One region of the Streptomyces sp. NBC_01304 genome, then DNA from elsewhere that is predicted to be linked to it. Evidence: riboswitches for the same ligand, from Rfam matches in the RefSeq annotation. Region 1 holds a riboswitch; each other region holds the start of a gene.
The links. A riboswitch is a leader RNA that binds a small molecule or an ion and turns the genes downstream of it on or off. The one in region 1 is predicted to bind cyclic di-AMP.
Positions count from the first base shown of each region.

Region 2: another riboswitch for cyclic di-AMP. It lies ahead of OG430_RS20420 (C40 family peptidase); the one in region 1 lies ahead of OG430_RS14645 (M23 family metallopeptidase).
Region 3: another riboswitch for cyclic di-AMP. It lies ahead of OG430_RS26365 (M23 family metallopeptidase); the one in region 1 lies ahead of OG430_RS14645 (M23 family metallopeptidase).
Region 4: another riboswitch for cyclic di-AMP. It lies ahead of OG430_RS09095 (M23 family metallopeptidase); the one in region 1 lies ahead of OG430_RS14645 (M23 family metallopeptidase).

Region 1 covers NZ_CP109055.1:3,362,167-3,366,572, forward strand. The annotation lists gene OG430_RS14635 (HPr family phosphocarrier protein) at 3-284, shown strand; gene OG430_RS14640 (GntR family transcriptional regulator) at 434-1,132, opposite strand; gene OG430_RS14645 (M23 family metallopeptidase) at 1,415-2,182, opposite strand; cyclic di-AMP (ydaO/yuaA leader) riboswitch at 2,197-2,357, opposite strand; gene OG430_RS14650 (M16 family metallopeptidase) at 2,563-3,951, opposite strand; gene OG430_RS14655 (M16 family metallopeptidase) at 3,948-4,406, opposite strand, start outside.
Region 2 covers NZ_CP109055.1:4,680,490-4,684,895, forward strand. The annotation lists gene OG430_RS20415 (AfsR/SARP family transcriptional regulator) at 1-1,488, opposite strand, end outside; cyclic di-AMP (ydaO/yuaA leader) riboswitch at 1,771-1,944, shown strand; gene OG430_RS20420 (C40 family peptidase) at 1,950-3,122, shown strand; gene OG430_RS20425 (hypothetical protein) at 3,222-3,575, opposite strand; gene OG430_RS20430 (C40 family peptidase) at 3,904-4,406, shown strand, end outside.
Region 3 covers NZ_CP109055.1:5,915,970-5,920,375, forward strand. The annotation lists gene OG430_RS26360 (PP2C family protein-serine/threonine phosphatase) at 144-1,289, shown strand; cyclic di-AMP (ydaO/yuaA leader) riboswitch at 1,498-1,651, shown strand; gene OG430_RS26365 (M23 family metallopeptidase) at 1,663-2,751, shown strand; gene OG430_RS26370 (aldo/keto reductase) at 2,908-3,852, shown strand; gene OG430_RS26375 (PrsW family intramembrane metalloprotease) at 3,868-4,406, opposite strand, start outside.
Region 4 covers NZ_CP109055.1:2,085,646-2,090,051, reverse strand. The annotation lists gene OG430_RS09100 (alpha-galactosidase) at 1-1,467, shown strand, start outside; cyclic di-AMP (ydaO/yuaA leader) riboswitch at 1,809-1,969, shown strand; gene OG430_RS09095 (M23 family metallopeptidase) at 1,972-2,853, shown strand; gene OG430_RS09090 (SGNH/GDSL hydrolase family protein) at 3,094-3,873, shown strand; gene OG430_RS09085 (PH domain-containing protein) at 4,065-4,406, shown strand, end outside.

The sequences.
Region 1 (4,406 bases):
ACATGGCTGAGCGCCGCGTCAACGTCGGTTGGACCGAGGGCCTCCACGCCCGTCCCGCCTCCATCTTCGTCCGTGCGGCCACGGCCTCCGGCGTCCCCGTGACGATCGCCAAGGCGGATGGCAACGCGGTCAACGCCGCGTCCATGCTCGCGGTGCTCGGTCTGGGCGCGCAGGGTGGCGAAGAGGTCGTCCTGGCTTCGGACGCCGAGAACGCGGACGCCGCGCTCGACCGTCTGGCGAAGCTGGTCGCCGAGGGGCTCGAGGAGCTTCCCGAGACCGTCTGAGCCAAGCAGACGAATTTCGACTGAGCCGTGCCGCCCGAATTCGGGCGGCACGGCTCAGTTATTTTTGCGCCCCTTGCCACTGGTGGGCGAATTCCGGGCAGCAAAAAGAGACCCCGTCTAAATACAGGTCTTTGTATACGGGGCCCCTGTTAATTGCGGGCGCTCGCCGTGTTTACGGAATGTTGCGAAGTCCTCACCGCGGGCACGGTCTTCGACGCCGGCTCGGCGAACCGCAGCCGGTGCGCGGCCGCGGCCCGTTCGGTGTGCAGGGCGGTCAGCGAACGGGCCCGCTCGGCGTCCCCGCGGGCCACCGCGTCGACGATCGCGCCGTGCTCCGCCCAGGATTCGACGGGCCGGGCCGCACCCTCGACGACGTACATCCAAGCGATCTTGTGCCGCAGTTGGGTGAGCAGGGCGATCAGGCCCTCGCTGGCGGAGGCCTGCGCCAGCGTCTCGTGGAACCAGCCGCCGAGCGAGCGCAGATCCTCGCTCTGACCACGCCGGGCCCGCTCCTGACCCAGCCTGACCAGGCCGCGCAGGACCTTCAGATGGGCGTCCGTGCGGCGCCGGGCGGCGCGGGCGGCGCCGAGCGGTTCGAGCAGCATGCGGATCTCCAGGGCGTCGGCCGCCTCCCGCGCGCTGGGCTCGGCGACGCAGGCGCCCGCGTGCCGGCGGGTGGTGACGAAGCCCTCGGCCTCCAGGGTACGCAGCGCCTCGCGGACCGGGACGCGGGAGACTCCGTAGCGCCGCGCGAGCAGCTCCTCGGTGAGCCGGCTGCCGCGCTCGTAGACACCGGACACGATGTCGTCCCGGATGGCCGTGCATACCGAGTGCGCGGGAATGCGCATGACCGGACCTCCACCCTAAGAAATATGCGCCGCATCCCCGCGAAACGCGGTTGAGTTGACGCCCGTTGACGCTCGTTCAGCGAGCCTATTGCAGCACACCCATATTTCCGATGGGCTGCCGGATTCCATGGATATCTTTTGGCCAGACTCGGCCTGCACCAAAACGCAGCAAGCCCCGGCGCGATGCCGGGGCTTGCTGGGAGCGGTGGGGACTGCGGGGATCGTCAGACGTTCGTCGGACGTTCGTCGGACGTTCGTCGGACGATCTCGCCGTGCGGAGCGTCAGACGTTCACGCCGTGCGAGCGCAGGTACGCGACGGGGTCGATGTCCGAGCCGTAGTCGGGGGACGTACGGGCCTCGAAGTGCAGGTGCGGCCCGGTGACGTTGCCGGTCGCGCCCGAGATGCCTATCTGCTGGCCCGGGGTGACGGTCTGGCCGACGGAGACGCCGATCGACGACATGTGGCCGTACTGGGTGTACGTGCCGTCGTTCATCTTGATCACGACGTTGTTGCCGTACGCGCCGCCCCAGCCGGCCTCGACGACGGTGCCGGAGCCGACCGAGTGGACGGAGGTGCCGGACGCGGCGTGGAAGTCGACGCCGGTGTGGCTGCCGGAGGACCAGACGGCGCCGCCGGCCTTGTAGCCGGTGGAGACGTAGCTGCCGGCGATCGGCGAGGTGAAGGAGTTGAGGCGCTTGCGCTCGGCCTCGCGGGCGGCGCGCTCCTTGGCCTCGCGCTCCTTCTTGGCCTTGGCCTCGGCCTTGCGCTTCGCCTCGGCCTCGGCCTCCTTCTTGGCGGCGGCCTGCTCGGCGGCCTCCTCCTGGGCGGAGACCTGCTCGTCGATGTGGGCGGCGACGGCGTCGGCCATGGAGACGGCCTGGTTGAGGCCCGTGTCGCGCGGCGAGGTGTCCTCCGCGGCGAGCGCGGGAGAGGCGAGGGTGCCGATGACGCCGGTCGTGGTGAGGGCGGCGATGCCCGCGATGTTCGCGCTCTTGCGCGTCAGGGCGCTCGGACGACGGTGCTTCCCGGTGGCACGGGAGAAGGCCATGTAGCGGCGGTGTCCTTTCCTTCCTTCTCGCCTACCGGGTTAGCTGACGGGTTCGGAGCAGGAAGGTCTCCTACGGACGCCCCCGGTTGAGGAGGGCCTCCGATTCACCCCAGGGACTGAGTGGGTCCCCGGCTCCCCAGGCTCGCGCCTGACGGGGACTCGGCGATGGCTGTCCGGTGCCGCGGATGCGGCGCATAGCTGACGAACAGCGGGACCGACGCTAAACGGGACATCTTTCAATCGACAAACGGATCGGCACTTTTGAGGCGCACGCCACAGGGCAGATGCTCAACCTCTCTGAAATATCGGACATATCGCAAAACAGAGGACCCCGGAGGCACGTACGCCGCCGGGGTCCCTGAAGTTGCTACGCGGTCGACTCAGCCCGTGACAACAGTCACTTCGCCGATGCCGAGCGCCTTGACGGGCTCGGCGATCTGAGCCGCGTCACCGACGAGGACGGTGACGAGCCGGTCCACCGGGAAGGCGCGGACGGCGGCCGCGGTGGCCTCCACGGTGCCCGTCTCGGTGAGGCGCCGGTACAACTGCGCCTGGAAGTCGTCCGGGAGGTGCTGCTCGACCTGGTCTGCGAGGGTGCCCGCGACGGCGGCCGCGGTCTCGTAGCGCAGCGGGGCGACGCCGACGAGGTTCTGCACGGCGACGTCGCGCTCGGCGTCCGTGAGGCCCTCGGCGGCGAGCGTACGCAGCACCTTCCACAGGTCGTCCAGGGCCGGTCCCGTGTTGGGCGTGTCCACCGAGCCGTTGATGGCGAGGAGGGACGCGCCGCCCACGCCGTCGGTGCCCGAGCGGAGCACCTGGGCGAAGGCGCGCACACCGTAGGTGTAGCCCTTCTCCTCGCGCAGGACGAGGTCCAGGCGCGACGTCAGGGTGCCGCCCAGGCAGTAGGTGCCGAGGACTTGGGCCGGCCAGACGCTGTCGTGCCGGTCCGGGCCGACGCGGCCGATGAGCAGCTGCGTCTGCACCGCGCCCGGGCGGTCGACGATGATGACGCGGCCGCGGTCGTCGGCCGTGATGGCCGAGGCGGGGTGCGGCTCGGCGGTGTTGCCGGTCCACTCCCCCAGGGTGTCGGCGAGCAACTGGTCGAGGTCGACGCCCGCGAGGTCGCCCACGACGACCGCGGTCGCGGTGGCCGGACGCACATGGGCCTCGTAAAACGCCCTGACGGCAAGGGAGTCGATGGCCTCGACGGTCTCCTCGGTGCCCTGGCGCGGGCGCGACATGCGCGCGGTGGCCGGGAACAGCTCCTTGGAGAGCTCCTTGGCGGCCCGCCGGGACGGGTTGGCCATCTCGTGCGGGATCTCGTCCAGGCGGTTGCGCACCAGCCGGCCGACCTCGCTGTCCGCGAAGGCGGGCGCGCGCAGGGCGTCGGCGAGCAGGCCGAGGGCCTTCGGCAGCCGGGAGACCGGGACTTCGAGCGAGAGGCGTACGCCGGGGTGGTCGGCGTGCGCGTCAAGGGTGGCGCCGCAGCGCTCCAGCTCGGCGGCGAACTCCTCGGCGGAGTGCTTGTCGGTGCCCTCCGAGAAGGCGCGCGCCATGATCGTGGCGACGCCGTCCAGGCCGGCCGGCTCGGCCTCCAGTGGCGCTTCGAGGTTGACCTCGACGGCGATGACCTGCTGGCCGGGGCGGTGACAGCGCAGCACCGTGAGGCCGTTGGGCAGCTCGCCGCGCTCGGGGGCCGGGAAGGCCCACGGCTTGGCTTCGCCCGCCTGGGGCTGCGGGTGGAACTCCATGGTGGCGAGCTCGGTCACTTCGCCGCCTCCTCTTCGTCGTTGTCGCCGGCGGCGGCTGCGTTCGCCTCGGCCGCTTCGTCCGTCGCGTCCCCTGCGTCTTCTTCGGAATCGGTCGGTTCGTACACGAGGACCGCGCGGTTGTCGGGGCGCAGACGGGCCTTGGCGATCTCCTGGACCTCGGCGGCGGTGACGTCGAGGACCCGGCCGACCGCGCTGAGGGCGAGCTGCGGGTCGCCGAACAGGACGGCGTACCGGCACAGTTCGTCGGCGCGGCCCGCGACCGTGCCGAGCCGGTCGAGCCACTCGCGCTCCAACTGGGCCTGCGCGCGCTCCATTTCCTCCTCGGTGGGGCCCTCCTCGGCGAACCGGGCGAGCTCCTCGTCGACCGCGGCCTCGATGGTGGGCACCTCGACGTCGCCGGACGTCTTCACGTCGAGCCAGCCGAGCGAGGGCGCCCCGGCGAGCCGGAGCAG
Region 2 (4,406 bases), 1.3 Mb from region 1:
GACCAGACACACCGGGGCCTCGCCGGCGGCGGCGCGGGACAGGGCGGTGAGCTCGGCGGCGCGACCGTGGAAGCCACGGGGCATGCGGGGCAGGAGGTCGACGGTGGCGGGCAGTGGGGGCGTCGGCGAGGCGGACGCGGGCGCGGGCGAGTGGGGCGCGGGCGGGTAGGCCGGGGCCTGCGCCAAGGCCGGAGCCTGGACCTCGGGCAGGGCCTGAGCTGGGAGCTGGGGCGGGGCCGGGGCCTGCGTCAGTGCCGGAGCTGCGTCCTGGGCGGGAGCCTGGACTTCGGTCAACACTGGAGCTGGGACCTGGGCCGGATCCTCGACCCGAGCCGAGTCCGGACCCTGCGCCTGCGCCAAGGCCGGATCTGCGACATGGGCCGGGACCTGACCCCGAGCCGAGGCCGGATCTGCGACATGGGCCGAAGCCTGGACCCGAGCCGAGGCCGGATCCTGGGCCTGCGCCAGGGCCTGAGCCTGCGCCGGGGCCTGGGCCTGCGCCAGGGCCTGCGCCTCGGCCAACCCCGGAGCTGGGACCTGGCCCAGGGCGGGAGCCGCCACCTGGGCCGGGGCCGGAACCGGGGCCTGGGCCTGGGCCTGGGCCTGGGCCTGGGCCTGGGCCTCGGTCAACCCCGGAGCTGAGACCTGGGCCTGCGGCTGGGCCGGTGCGGCCGGAGCGGGGGCCCGAGTCGGGGACAAAGGTTCCGCCACGTCGGCGCTCGTCCTCTGCCCCGCCTGCCCGCGCAGCTCCTCCCCGCGCAACGCCACCGCGTACGCGTCCGCCAGCTCGTGCCCCGGATCCACGCCCAGCTCGTCGGCGAGCAGCCGCCGCGTGCGGTGGAACCAGTCGAGCGCCTCCGAGCGGCGTCCCGCCCGCTGCAGGGCCGTCATGAGCGCGGCGGACAGCGACTCGCGCAGCGGATGGGCCCCGGCCTCCGCACGCAACAAGGCAGCGGCGCGCGCGTGCTCGCCGAGGCGCCCGTAGTCGGCGGCCAGCAACTCCACGGAGGCGAGCCGCAGTTCCTCGAGCGCGTGCGCGGCGGCCTGCAGCGGCGGGCTCGGGTAGGCGCCGGTCAGGGCCGGGCCCTGCCACAGCGAGAGGGCCTCCCGGTACATCGCCACGGCATCGGCCGGCGCGCGCTGGCTGCGGGCCAGCGTCACCAGTTCCTCGAAGCGGTGGGCGTCGAGCAGGCTCTCCGGCATGCGCAGCACGTACGCCGTGCCCTGCGTGACCAGTTCGACCCCGAACATCTCGGCGTCCGCCTCCGCGAACAGGGCCCGCAGCCGCGACACATGACCCTGGATGACGCTGCGGGCGCGAGCCGGCGGCTCGTGCTCCCACAGGGCGTCGGTCAACTGGTCCACCGGCACCGGATGGTTGGGCCGCAGCAGCAGGGCGGCGAGCAGGCTGCGCCGCTTGGCGGGGCCGAGTGGCAGTTCGCCGGTCTCGGTGGCGACGGAAACCGCTCCGAGCAGCCGGAACTCCACGGAAGCAACTCCTTGTGGGGGAAAGCACCAGATTACCGGAGGGGTCGGTGACGTCCCCGCGCACGACCGCCTGGCAGCGCCCGGGCCGGGCCGCACCTGCGGCCGGGCGTCGCAGCAAGACACCAGTTGTGACGACAAGGAACAGCAAACCGGACAGCGGAGTTATCAAGGTCACGAAAATGTATCGGGCATATCGAACATCAACCTTCACAGCAGCCACACGTGTTGGCTAGCGTGCTCCGCGAGCAACCCGTACCCCCACCGGCGACAGACGTCGGGAACGGGCGGCTCGCGCCGAGTCCGGTGCGCCCACAGGCAAACCGGAGCCGGGGACCCAACTTGACCTTGGGGTGAATCGGTCGCGTACGAGCAAGACGTACAAGACCGTAGGGCAGCCTTCCGAACCACCCGCCCGAACCCGACAGCTAACCCGGTAGGCGGTCACTGGAAGGAGCGCCTCCTTGGCGTCGCACCGCAAGCCGCGCAGTCGGTCCGGTCGAATACGTACAGCTCAGGCCGTCGGCATGACCACGGCCGCCCTGACCTCCGTGGCGCTCCTGGCGCAGAGCGCGAACGCCGCGCCCAGCAAGCCCAAGCCGTCCCTGGAAGAGGTCCAGAAGAAGGTCGACGACCTCTACCGGCAGGCCGGCGTCGCCACCCAGAAGTACAACGCGGCGAAGGAACGCACCGACAGCCAGCGCGGACACGTCGACGATCTGCTCGACCAGGTCGCCAAGCGCACCGACAAGCTGAACGACGCGCGCCGCGAGCTCGGTTCGATCGCCGCGGCCCAGTACCGCAACGGCTCCACCTCGGCCACGGCCAACATGCTGCTCGCCGACGATCCGCAGCAGCTGTTCGACCAGCGCCAGCTGATGAGCCGCATGAGCAAGAGCCAGCAGTCCGCGGTCGACGAGTACAAGGACCTGCAGGCCGAGGCGACCGAGAAGCGCGGCGAGGCGACCAAGAGCCTCGCGTCGCTCACCGACGCCCAGGACGACCTGCGGACGAGCAAGTCGGACGTCCAGTCGAAGCTGACCGAGGCGCGTGAGCTGCTTTCGAAGCTGACCGCCGAGGAGAAGGCGCGGCTCGCGGCGATCGAGAAGAAGAAGGAAGAAGAGGCCCGCAAGAAGGCCGAGGAGCTGGCGCGCAAGCAGGCCGCGGCGGAGGAGGCGGCCAAGCGGAAGGCCGCCGAGGAGGCCGCGAAGGAGAAGGAGGAGGGGCAGGACTCCGGCTCGGGATCCGGCTCCGGCAGCGACTCCGGCTCCTCGGACAGCAGTTACGCCGCGAAGGCCGAGAAGGTGCTCAGCTTCGCCCGGGCCCAGATGGGCAAGCCGTACGTCTGGGGTGCCACCGGCCCCGACTCGTACGACTGCTCGGGCCTGACCCAGGACGCCTGGGCCGCCGCCGGGATCACGCTGCCGCGCACCACCTGGGACCAGGTGAAGGTCGGCACGACCGTCAAGGTCGCGGACGCCAAGCCCGGCGACCTCGTCTTCTTCTACGACGACATCAGCCACGTCGGCATCTACATCGGCGACGGCCAGATGATCCACGCGCCGAAGCCGGGTGCGAACGTACGCACCGAGTCGATCTACTACATGCCGATCCACAGCGTGGTCCGGCCGGCCTGACGCAGTTCCGTACGACGCGAAGAAGCCCCGGCGCCACTCGGCACCGGGGCTTCACCGTCGCTGGAACTTGCCGGGCTCAGGTCCAGAACCTTGCCGGGCTCAGGTCCAGAGCACGGCGATGAAGATGTTCACGACGGTCAGCGCGCCCACCGCGCCGAACATCGCCTTCTCGGCCTTCTCCTCGTCCCGCTTCACATACACGAGCCCGAGGATCACGATCAGCACGGCCAGCTTGATGCCGATCTTGAGGTTGTTGACCGTCTGGTCGTCCGCCTGATTGAGCCCGACCAGCGCCACACCGGTGACCAGCATGGTCAGCGCGCCGTGCAGCATCGGCGGCGTGAACCGTGCCGTGCCCTGGCCCATCGCCTTCATCTGAGTCAGGAAACCGCCGAGGAGCGAGGCGATGCCGATGATGTGCAGGCCGACGAACACGTTGATGAGTACGTCCATGAGGCCGGAGCCTAGCCGGGTCCATACCACCCCTCTTCCACCAGGTCGGTCACTTCCGCCGCTTCGGTCACAGTCGTACGTCGATGGGGTGGGGTCCGTCCGCGAGTGCGGCCAGGAATGGTCATCAGCTATCCCTCTTCGGACAGTTACGTACAATCCGTCACCAAGTCGTGACGCCCAGGTTTAGCGTCCTTCCCGAGGTGACCGGCTCCCCACCGTCGTCCGCATCCGCTGGGACGGCAGTCGGTCACCACCGCCGAGAGGTCCGGCGGCGGCCCGCTCCCCCTGTGCGGGCCGCCGCCGGACGCGTAAGGGAGACGAGACGTACGTGGCCGCACATCGAAAGCCCAAACCGCGCTCGCTCACCGGCAACACGGCACGCACCGCCGCCACCCTCGCCCTGGCCTCGGCCGCGAGCGCGACCGCCTTCGACGGCACCGGACACGCGGAGCCCCGCCTCACCGCCGCCCAGGTGAAGGCCAAGGTCGACCGGCTCTACCACGAGGCGGAGATCGCCACCGAGAAGTACAACGGCGCCAAGGAGAAGGCGGCGAAGGTCAAGGAGGACGTGGGCGAGCTGCAGGACGAGGCCGCCCGCAAGGCCGAGGACCTCAACTCGGCCCGCAGGCAGCTCGGTTCGACGGCCACGGCCCAGTACCGCGCCGGCATCATCGACCCCGGACTGCAGCTCGCCCTCTCCTCCGACCCCGACCAGTACCTGGAGCGGGCCTCGCTCGCCGACCGGGCCGGGCACCGGCAGGCCACCGCGATCGAGGGCGTGCAGGAGCGGTTGCGCGAGCTGGCGCAGCTGCGTGCGACGGCCGACGACAG
Region 3 (4,406 bases), 2.6 Mb from region 1:
CCGCTCCGGGTGCGGAAACCCTGGGTGGGGAGCGACTTCGCTTCTGCTCGGAGGCCGTACGGAATCTGCGGGTCCGTTGTGGCTGGTCGCGCAGTTCCCCGCGCCCCTTACGGGGCGCGACACGGCCTGGCAGGAGTAGAGCGGTGGGGCAGCGAGGTGGGCGTAGGAGCGGCAGACGCCCGGATACCGGGGACGGACCCGGCCGGGACGTCGGCATCACTCAGGTGCGGGCCTTCGTCCGGGCGCTGCCCCCGCTGCTCATCGTCGTCGGGCTGACCGCCGCTCTGCTGACCCCGCCGCGCTTCACCGCGGCGCCGTTCTTCACGGCGGCCCCGCTGATCGCGGCTCCGTTCTTCTCGCTCCGCTCCACCCTGCTCACCGGGATCACGTCCATCGCCTGTGTCGTGGGGCTGCAGCTGCGGTACGGCACCATGGGGCGGCCGCAGGAGCTGACCGAGCTCATCAACGTGGTGACCGTGGCCGGGCTCGCCGTGCTCATCAACGTCGTCGTACGCCACCGGGGCGAGAAGCTCGCCTCCGCCCGCTACATCGCCGAGGCCGCCCAGCGCGCCGTACTGCCCGAGCCGGCGCCCCGGATCGGCGGGCTCGACATCGCGGCGCGGTACGAGGCGGCGCAGGCGGACGCGTTCATCGGGGGCGATCTGTACGCGGTGCAGGACACCCCGCACGGGGTGCGGCTCATCGTCGGCGACGTACGGGGAAAGGGACTTGGTGCGGTGGAGGCGGTCGCCGTGGTGATCGGGGCGTTCCGGGAGGCGGCCGAGCAGGAGGCGACCCTGGAGGCGGTGGCGCAGCGCCTTGAGCGGGCGCTGGCGCGGGAGGGGACGCGGCGGGACGGGCTTGACGCGGTAGAGGGGTTCACCACGGCGGTGCTCGCGGAGATTCCGCATGAGCGAGGGGTCGTACGGCTCATCAACCGCGGTCATCCGGAGCCGCTGATGCTGCACTCGGACGGGCGGATGTGCCTGCTCAGTCCCGGTGAGCCGGCGTTGCCGCTGGGGATGAGCGATCTCGGGGCCTGGCCGGACCGGGCGGACGAGACGGAGTTTCCGGGCGGGGCGACGCTGCTGTTCTTCACGGACGGGCTCAGTGAGGCGCGGGACGAGGACGGGGTCTTCTACGATCCCGCGGCGCGGCTCGCGGGGCGGATGTTCCGGGCCCCGGAGGCATTGCTGGAGACGGTGGTCGAGGAGGTGCGGGCGCATACCGGGGGCGGGTCCACCGATGACATGGCGCTGCTCGCGGTGGGGCGGCCCGTGTCACCGTAGGTGACCGTCCTACCGCCCTCCGCATAACAACTGACACACCGTCAGGAAAATTGCAGAAGTCAACTCGCCCGATTCCGCCCGCTCGTGCCCCATTAAGTCCAGGCCAAAGGCGTTAACGATCAGTCGGAACGGCTTGGAATCCAGCACCGCTGTCTATTAACGTTCGATAACGCAGCGCGGTCGTCCCAGCCGTCACAAGAGTCGGCTCCGTGCGCACACGCTTAATCCCGCAAGGGAGCCGGGGAACCACTTTTTGGGGTGAATCGGGCAACTCTCGCGTCCCGCAGAGGCGAGAACGCCCGTAGGAAACCTTCCTGTTCCGAACCCGTCAGCTAACCCGGTAGGCGAGAAGGAAGGAAAGGAGTGCGCCCCAGTGGCGACCCCCACAGGCCGGACCAGGTTCAACCCTGAGGCCTCGTACAACCCGGACAGCGACTCTGAGTTCGGTTATGGCGTCAGCTCTCAGGACGAGACCTGGGAGGAGTGGAACCCCACCGAGGACTCCCTCCGCCCGGTACGCGGAAAGCACCGTGTCGGCAAGCAGCGCGGCGGGGGACTCGCACGCAGCTCCACGGTGCTCGGTGTCGGCGTCATCGCCGCGGTCGGCGCGGGTGGCATAGCCACCGCCAAGGACCGCCCGCCGGTACCGATATCGCTGCCCGACCTCTCGCTCCCCGACGCCTCGTCGCTGCCGGGTGTCGGCTCGCTGATATCCGACGGTTCGGACGACTCCGACTCGGGCTCGGAGACTGCCCAGTCGGGCGTAACCCAGGCCGTCGCCGCCTCCGCCACCCTGCCCGACTCGGGTGCCGTCGAGGGCAAGACCACCGCGGACGCCGGTGAGGCACTGCGCGCCCGCATCATGCAGCAGGCCGAGTCCAAGCAGGACGAGGCCGACGCGGCCGCCCAGGACGCCGCGGCCGATGCCGCCGTCAAGGCCGCCGCCGAAGAGGCCTCCGCCAAGCAGACGGCCGCCGAGAAGGCCGAGCTCGAGGCGAAGCGGAAGGCCGAGGCAGAAGCCAAGCGCAAGGCCGAGGCCGAGCGCCTCGCCAAGCTCGCCAAGAGCTACACGCTTCCGCTCGCCTCGTACACGATCACCACCACCTACGGGCAGGCCGGCTCCATGTGGGCCTCCGGCTACCACACGGGCCTGGACTTCGCGGCCTCGACGGGTACGCCGATCAAGGCGATCCACAGCGGCACCGTCAAGGAAGCCGGCTGGTCGGGCTCGTACGGCTACCGCACCGTCCTCGAGATGTCGGACGGCACGGAGGTCGCGTTCAACCACCAGTCGTCGATGAACGTGAGCGTCGGCCAGAAGGTCACCACCGGCGATGTCATCGGCCGCGTGGGCTCCACCGGCAACTCCACCGGTCCGCACCTCCACCTCGAGGTCAAGACGCCGGGCGGCGACCTGATGGACCCGGCCGCGTGGCTGCGCAGCAAGGGCATCACCGTCTGATTTCCCCAGGTCCCCGGCAGTCCTGGCGGCCTACCCCCCGACGCCAGGGCTGCCGGTCAGTGGCATGCCCGCACACTCCTCAACTCCTCATCCGGGTCCTGGAATCCGCATGTGGATATTGGAATACGTGTGCGGGCGAGCGCTGTTGACCGCCGTATGACTTCCCTTCGCCCCCTCGGCTCATCCGACCTCGAGGTCTTCCCGCTCGCCCTCGGCGGCAACGTCTTCGGCTGGACCGCGGACCGGGCCGCGACCTTCGCCGTGCTCGACGCGTACACCGCGGCCGGCGGCAACTTCATCGACACCGCCGACATGTACTCGACCTGGGCACCCGGTCACCGGGGCGGCGAGTCCGAGACCCTCATCGGCGAGTGGCTGACCGGGCGCGGCAGGCGCGAGGACGTCGTCATCGCCTCCAAGGTCGGCAACCACCCCGAGGCCAAGGGTCTTGCGGCCACCAACATCAAGGCCGTCGTCGAGGGCTCGCTGCGCCGCCTGCGCACCGACTACATCGACCTCTACTACACGCACTTCGACGACCTGTCCGTGCCGGTCGAGGAGATCGTGGGCGCCCTCGACCAGTTGGTGCGGGAGGGCAAGGTGCGGGCCGTCGCCGCGTCGAACATCTCCGCCGAACGCCTCCAGGAGTCCCTGGACTTCGCCGAGCGCGAGGGCCTCGCCCGCTATGTGGCGCTGCAGCCGCACTACAACCTGGTCTCGCGGGACACCTACGAGGGCGCGCTGCAGGAGGTCGCCTCCCGCTCGGGGCTCGCCGCGGTGCCCTACTTCGCGCTGGCCTCCGGGTTCCTCACCGGCAAGTACCGGCCGGGTGCGGCCGTGCAGAGCGAGCGGGCCGACGGGGGATTCGAGCTGCTCGGGACCGATCGAGGGGTACGGGTGCTCGCCGCCCTCGACAAGATCGCCGAGGCCCGCGAGGCCGAGGTGGCGTCGGTGGCGCTCGCCTGGCTGGCCGCGCAGCCGACCGTGGTGGCGCCGATCGCCTCGGCCCGGACTGTCGAGCAGCTGCCGGCGCTGCTCGCGGTGGCGGAGCTGGAGCTGACGGAGGGCGAGGTCGGGGAGCTGACTGCGGCTTCAGCCTGAGAGCTGACCGCGGTTTCAGCCTGACAGGTAGGGGTTGTAGTACGCGGGTGCGGGTGGGGCGTACGCGTACCCCTGAGGTGGTGCGTACCCCTGGGGCGGGATGTGGCCGAGCGGGGGGCCGGCGTACGCAGGTCCGGCGTACGCGGGGCCGGTGGGTCTGGGCAGCGGTGGCGGGGGCGTCGCCCGGGCCGCGTACTCCAGGGCGGGGCGGGCGAGGAGTCTGCGGCTCCACAGTTCGTCGAGCAGCTCCCGCTCGCGTATGACGAACTCCGCCCCCGCGCGCCCCCGCCTGCCCCGGTGACGTAGAAACGCCAGCGAGGTCGCGAAAGCCTCGTACTCGGCGACGGCCCGCGCCGCCCCCGGCCCACTCGTGCGCCGGGCGAAGTCGCGGGCCAGGCGGCGGGCGCGCATGGAGGCGAGGACGTACGGCTCGTGTCCCGCGATCCAGCCGGCGGCCGCATAGGCGGGCAGTTCGGCGCGCACGGTGCGCAGTTCGCGCTGGCGGGTCCAGATGGTCAGCCAGGTCAGCAGGCCGAAGGCGGGGACCATGAAGG
Region 4 (4,406 bases), 1.3 Mb from region 1:
TACGGCTGCGCCCTCGCCTGGTCGGGGTCATGGCGCATCGCCGTGCAGCAGCTGCCGGACGGTCGGGTGCAGATCGCCGGCGGGAGCGGGCACGACGACTCGGGGCAGGCGCTGCTGCGGCCCGGTGAGTCCCTCACCACGCCCGTCTTCGCCGGACTGTGGAGCGCGGGTGGCTTCGGCGGGGCGAGCCGGGCCTGGCACGCCTACCAGCTGGAGCACGTGATCCCGGACGCCCAGGACGTGCGGCCCGTGCTCTACAACTCCTGGGAGGCCACCGGCTTCGACATCTCCGAGGCGCAGCAGCGGGCGCTGGCCCGGCGGGCGGCCGACATCGGTGTGGAGCTGTTCGTGGTGGACGATGCCTGGTTCGGGCGGCGCACCAGCGACCGGGCCGGCCTCGGCGACTGGACACCGAATCCTGATCGTTTTCCCGGCGGGCTGAAGCCGCTCGCCGATGAAGTGCACGGGCTGGGAATGCAGTTCGGGATCTGGGTCGAACCGGAAATGGTCAACGCGGACAGTGATCTGTATCGGGCGCACCCCGACTGGGTGCAGCACTTTCCCGGGCGTACCCGCACCGAATTCCGGCATCAGCTGGTGCTCAACCTCGCGCGCACCGACGTACAGGACTATCTGTGGGAACAGCTGCACACACTGTTGTCGTCCGCGCCGATCGACTATGTGAAATGGGACTTCAACCGCAGCTTCACGGATGCGGGCTGGCCCGGCGAGGAGTGTCCGCAGCGGCTCTGGAATGACCATGTGCATGCCTTGTACGCGCTGCTCGACCGGCTGCGGGCCGAGCACCCCGGGGTGGCCTTCGAGTCCTGCTCGGGCGGGGGCGGCCGGATCGATCTGGGCATCCTCGCCCGGACCGACCAGGTGTGGACCTCCGACAACACCGACCCGTTGGACCGGCTCGCCATCCAGCACGGCTTCAGCCAGCTGCACCCCGCCCGGGTGATGGCCGCCTGGGTCACCGACAGCCCGAACACGCAGCTCAACGACCGAGTGAGCTCGCTTCGCTTCCGCTTCGTGAGCGCCATGGCGGGGGTGCTCGGGGTGGGCGGCGATCTCACGCGGTGGAGCGAGGCGGAGCTGGCCGAGGCGCGGGAGTGGGTGGACCTCTACAAGGAGATCAGGCCCGTCGTGCAGCACGGCGAGCTGTACCGGCTGCGGGCTCCGGACGGCGGGCTCAGTGCCGTGCAGTACGTGCACGGGGGCGAGGTCGTCGTCCTCGCGTGGCTGCAGGCGCAGCGGTACGGGGAGCCGGTGGCGCGGCTGCGGCTGCGGGGGCTCGATCCGGCGGGGACGTACGAGCAGGTCGGGGTGGGGGACAGGGTCGGCAGGAGCGACAGGGCCGGGGCGGGAGAGGTGCACCGGGGGGCGGTGCTGCTCCATCACGGGCTGCACACCGGGCTGCGTGGTGACCTTGATGCCGCGATCTTCCGCTTCAGTCGTAAATGACCGATTCGGGGGATTAGGTAGTTTCAGGTGGTTGGTGAACTTCAAGTGGTTCGCTGGATAAGGGGCTTACGCGGGCCTTCGTGGTAACTGGCCTGGAACTAAAGGCTCATGGCTCTCTGTCCGTGAGCGGGATCATAGTCGTGACCGTGCGTGGCGATCTTCGCGGGCCGATTTCCAGGGGTAAGGCGGCACTAAAGATCATTCATCCACGGAGTGTGACGGCAATTCCGGGAATGGATCATCGGTGGGCAATTGCGCGGGAATTGATTGCTTGTCTCCGCGCTCCGCGCTCGTTTACGTTCTGCGGCATCCGGACGGACGCCCAATCCTGCCGCCGCCCGGAATTCCGCACACCCACCCGTGTACGGCAGGAGCGGGGGACCCACGGTTAGATGCCGCATCCGGTCCACCGGAGAGGCTTGGGGTGAAGCCGCGTAAAAGCGGCCGGACATCTCCAGTCCGAACCCGACAGCTCACCTCGCAGGCGCCGGAGAGGAATTCGCCATGCCCGCGAAGGGTAAGCACCGCCGTCCCAAGTCCCAGCGGATCAGCCGCGGATTCGCCGCCGCAGGCACCGGAGGCGCCGCCCTCGCGCTGCCGCTGCTCGGAGCCGCCGGCGCCCATGCTGCGACCGCCGCCGCCCCCCAGGTGCAGCAGGCCGCCCCCGCCGCCGCACCGCAGGCCGCCGCCAAGACGTACTCCGTCGTCGCCGGGGACTCGCTGTCCGCGATCGCCGACGAGCTGAACGTCGACGGCGGCTGGAAGAAGCTGTACGCCGACAACCGCAAGGTCGTCGGCGACGACCCCCGGCACATACGCCCCGGCATGAAGCTGAAGCTCGACGGCGCCGCCGAGGCCACCGCGAAGTCCGCGGCGAAGGCCGACGCCACCGGGGCCACGGCCAGCCAGGCGCAGATCGACGCGGCCGGCACCAAGGCTGCCGAGGCCGTGCAGGGCGAGGCCGTCCAGGCCAAGGCCGCGAACGGCTTCACCGCCCCGGTCGAGGCCCCCATCAGCACCTCGTACCGCACGGCCGGCGCCATGTGGTCCAGCGGCTACCACACCGGCACCGACTTCGTCGTCCCGTCCGGCACCCCGGTCAAGGCCATCGGCGAGGGCACCGTCGTCTCGGCCGGCTGGAGCGGCTCGTACGGCAACGAGGTCGTCATCCAGCACGCCGACGGCCACTACTCGCAGTACGCCCACATGACGTCCCTGAACGTCGCCACCGGGCAGAGCGTCGACGGCGGCACCCAGATCGGCCTGTCCGGCTCCACCGGCAACTCCACCGGACCGCACCTGCACTTCGAGGTCCGCACCGGCCCCGGCTACGGCTCGGACGTCGACCCGCTCGCGTACCTGCGCAGCCACGGCGTGACCGTCTGACGCATTGCGCACCGTGTTCAGGAGCGCGTTCCGAGCCGCGTCCCGAACTGCATCGCGACCGTGCTTTCACCGATGGCCGGAGCCCGTAAAGGGCTCCGGCCATCGGTGCGTTCGGCGCTGATGCCCGGTATTCCGACTTGGTTCGATCTTTATCGGTGGCATATATCACCCGCCGTCAAGCCCCCGTTGACCCTTATTACGGTGGCGTAGGTCACGGGACGAGGTGAAAGATATGCCGACGTGGCAGACGAATCGACACCCCAGTTCAAGTCGTACGCGGCTGTCGGCGACAGCTTCACCGAAGGTGTCGGCGACCCGGGCCCCGGCGACACCTTCGTCGGCTGGGCCGACCGCCTGGCCGTCCTCCTCGACGACCGGCACCCCGAGCAGACCTTCCGCTACGCCAACCTCGCCGTGCGCGGCAAGCTCCTCGACCAGATCGTCGAGGAGCAGGTCCCGCGCGCCAAGGAGCTCGCCCCCGACCTGGTGAGCTTCTGCGCCGGCGGCAACGACATCATTCGCCCCGGCACCGACCCCGACGACGTCGCGGCCCGCTTCGAGCGGGCCGTCGCCGACCTGAAGGAGAACGTCGGCACGGTCCTCGTGACCACCGGCTTCGACACCCGGAACGTTCCGGTCCTGCGGCATCTGCGCGGCAAGATCGCTACGTACACCGCCCATGTGCGCTCCATCGCCGACCGCTACGACTGCCCCGTCCTCGACCTGTGGTCGCTGCGCTCGGTCCAGGACCGCCGTGCCTGGGACGGTGACCGCCTCCACCTGTCGGCGGAGGGCCACACCCGCGTCGCGCTGCGCGCCGCCCAGGTGCTCGGCCTGGAGATCCCGGCCGACCCCGACCAGGCATGGCCGCCGCTGCCGCCGCGAGGCACGCTCGAGGTGCGGCGCGACGACATCCAGTGGGCGCGCGAGTATCTGGTCCCGTGGATCGGGCGGCGGCTGCGCGGGGAGTCTTCGGGCGACCACGTGTCGGCGAAGCGGCCGGACCTGATGCCTCTGTGAGTCGGGCCTGATGTCTCCGTGCGTCGGGCCTGATGTCTTCGTGCGTCGGGCCTGTTGGGTCTGCGAGCCGTTCCTGATGCCTCTGAGAGCCGGATCTGTCGCCTCCGTAAGGAGGTTGCCCTTTAGCTGGAGCGAAGGCGTATCGAGTTAGAGTTCGATGATTTCGACACGTCTACTCATGGGGGCCAGTCATGGCGCTTTTCGGCAACGCGCACACCATCGATCCGGGCAAGGCGCAGCAGGAGTACGCACGCCTCCTCGGGCAGGGCGAACAGGTCTACGCCGCCTTCGTGTTGATCCGCGACACCATGCTGTTCACCGATCGCCGCCTCGTCCTCATCGACAAGCAGGGGATCACCGGCAAGAAGGTCGAGTACCACACGGTGCCGTACCGCAGCATCACGCACTTCGCGGTGGAGACCGCGGGGCACTTCGACCTCGACGCGGAACTCAAGATCTGGATATCGGGCAACCCCACGCCGATCGAGAAGACCTTCACCAAGGGCGTCAACATCTATGAGGTGCAGGCGATC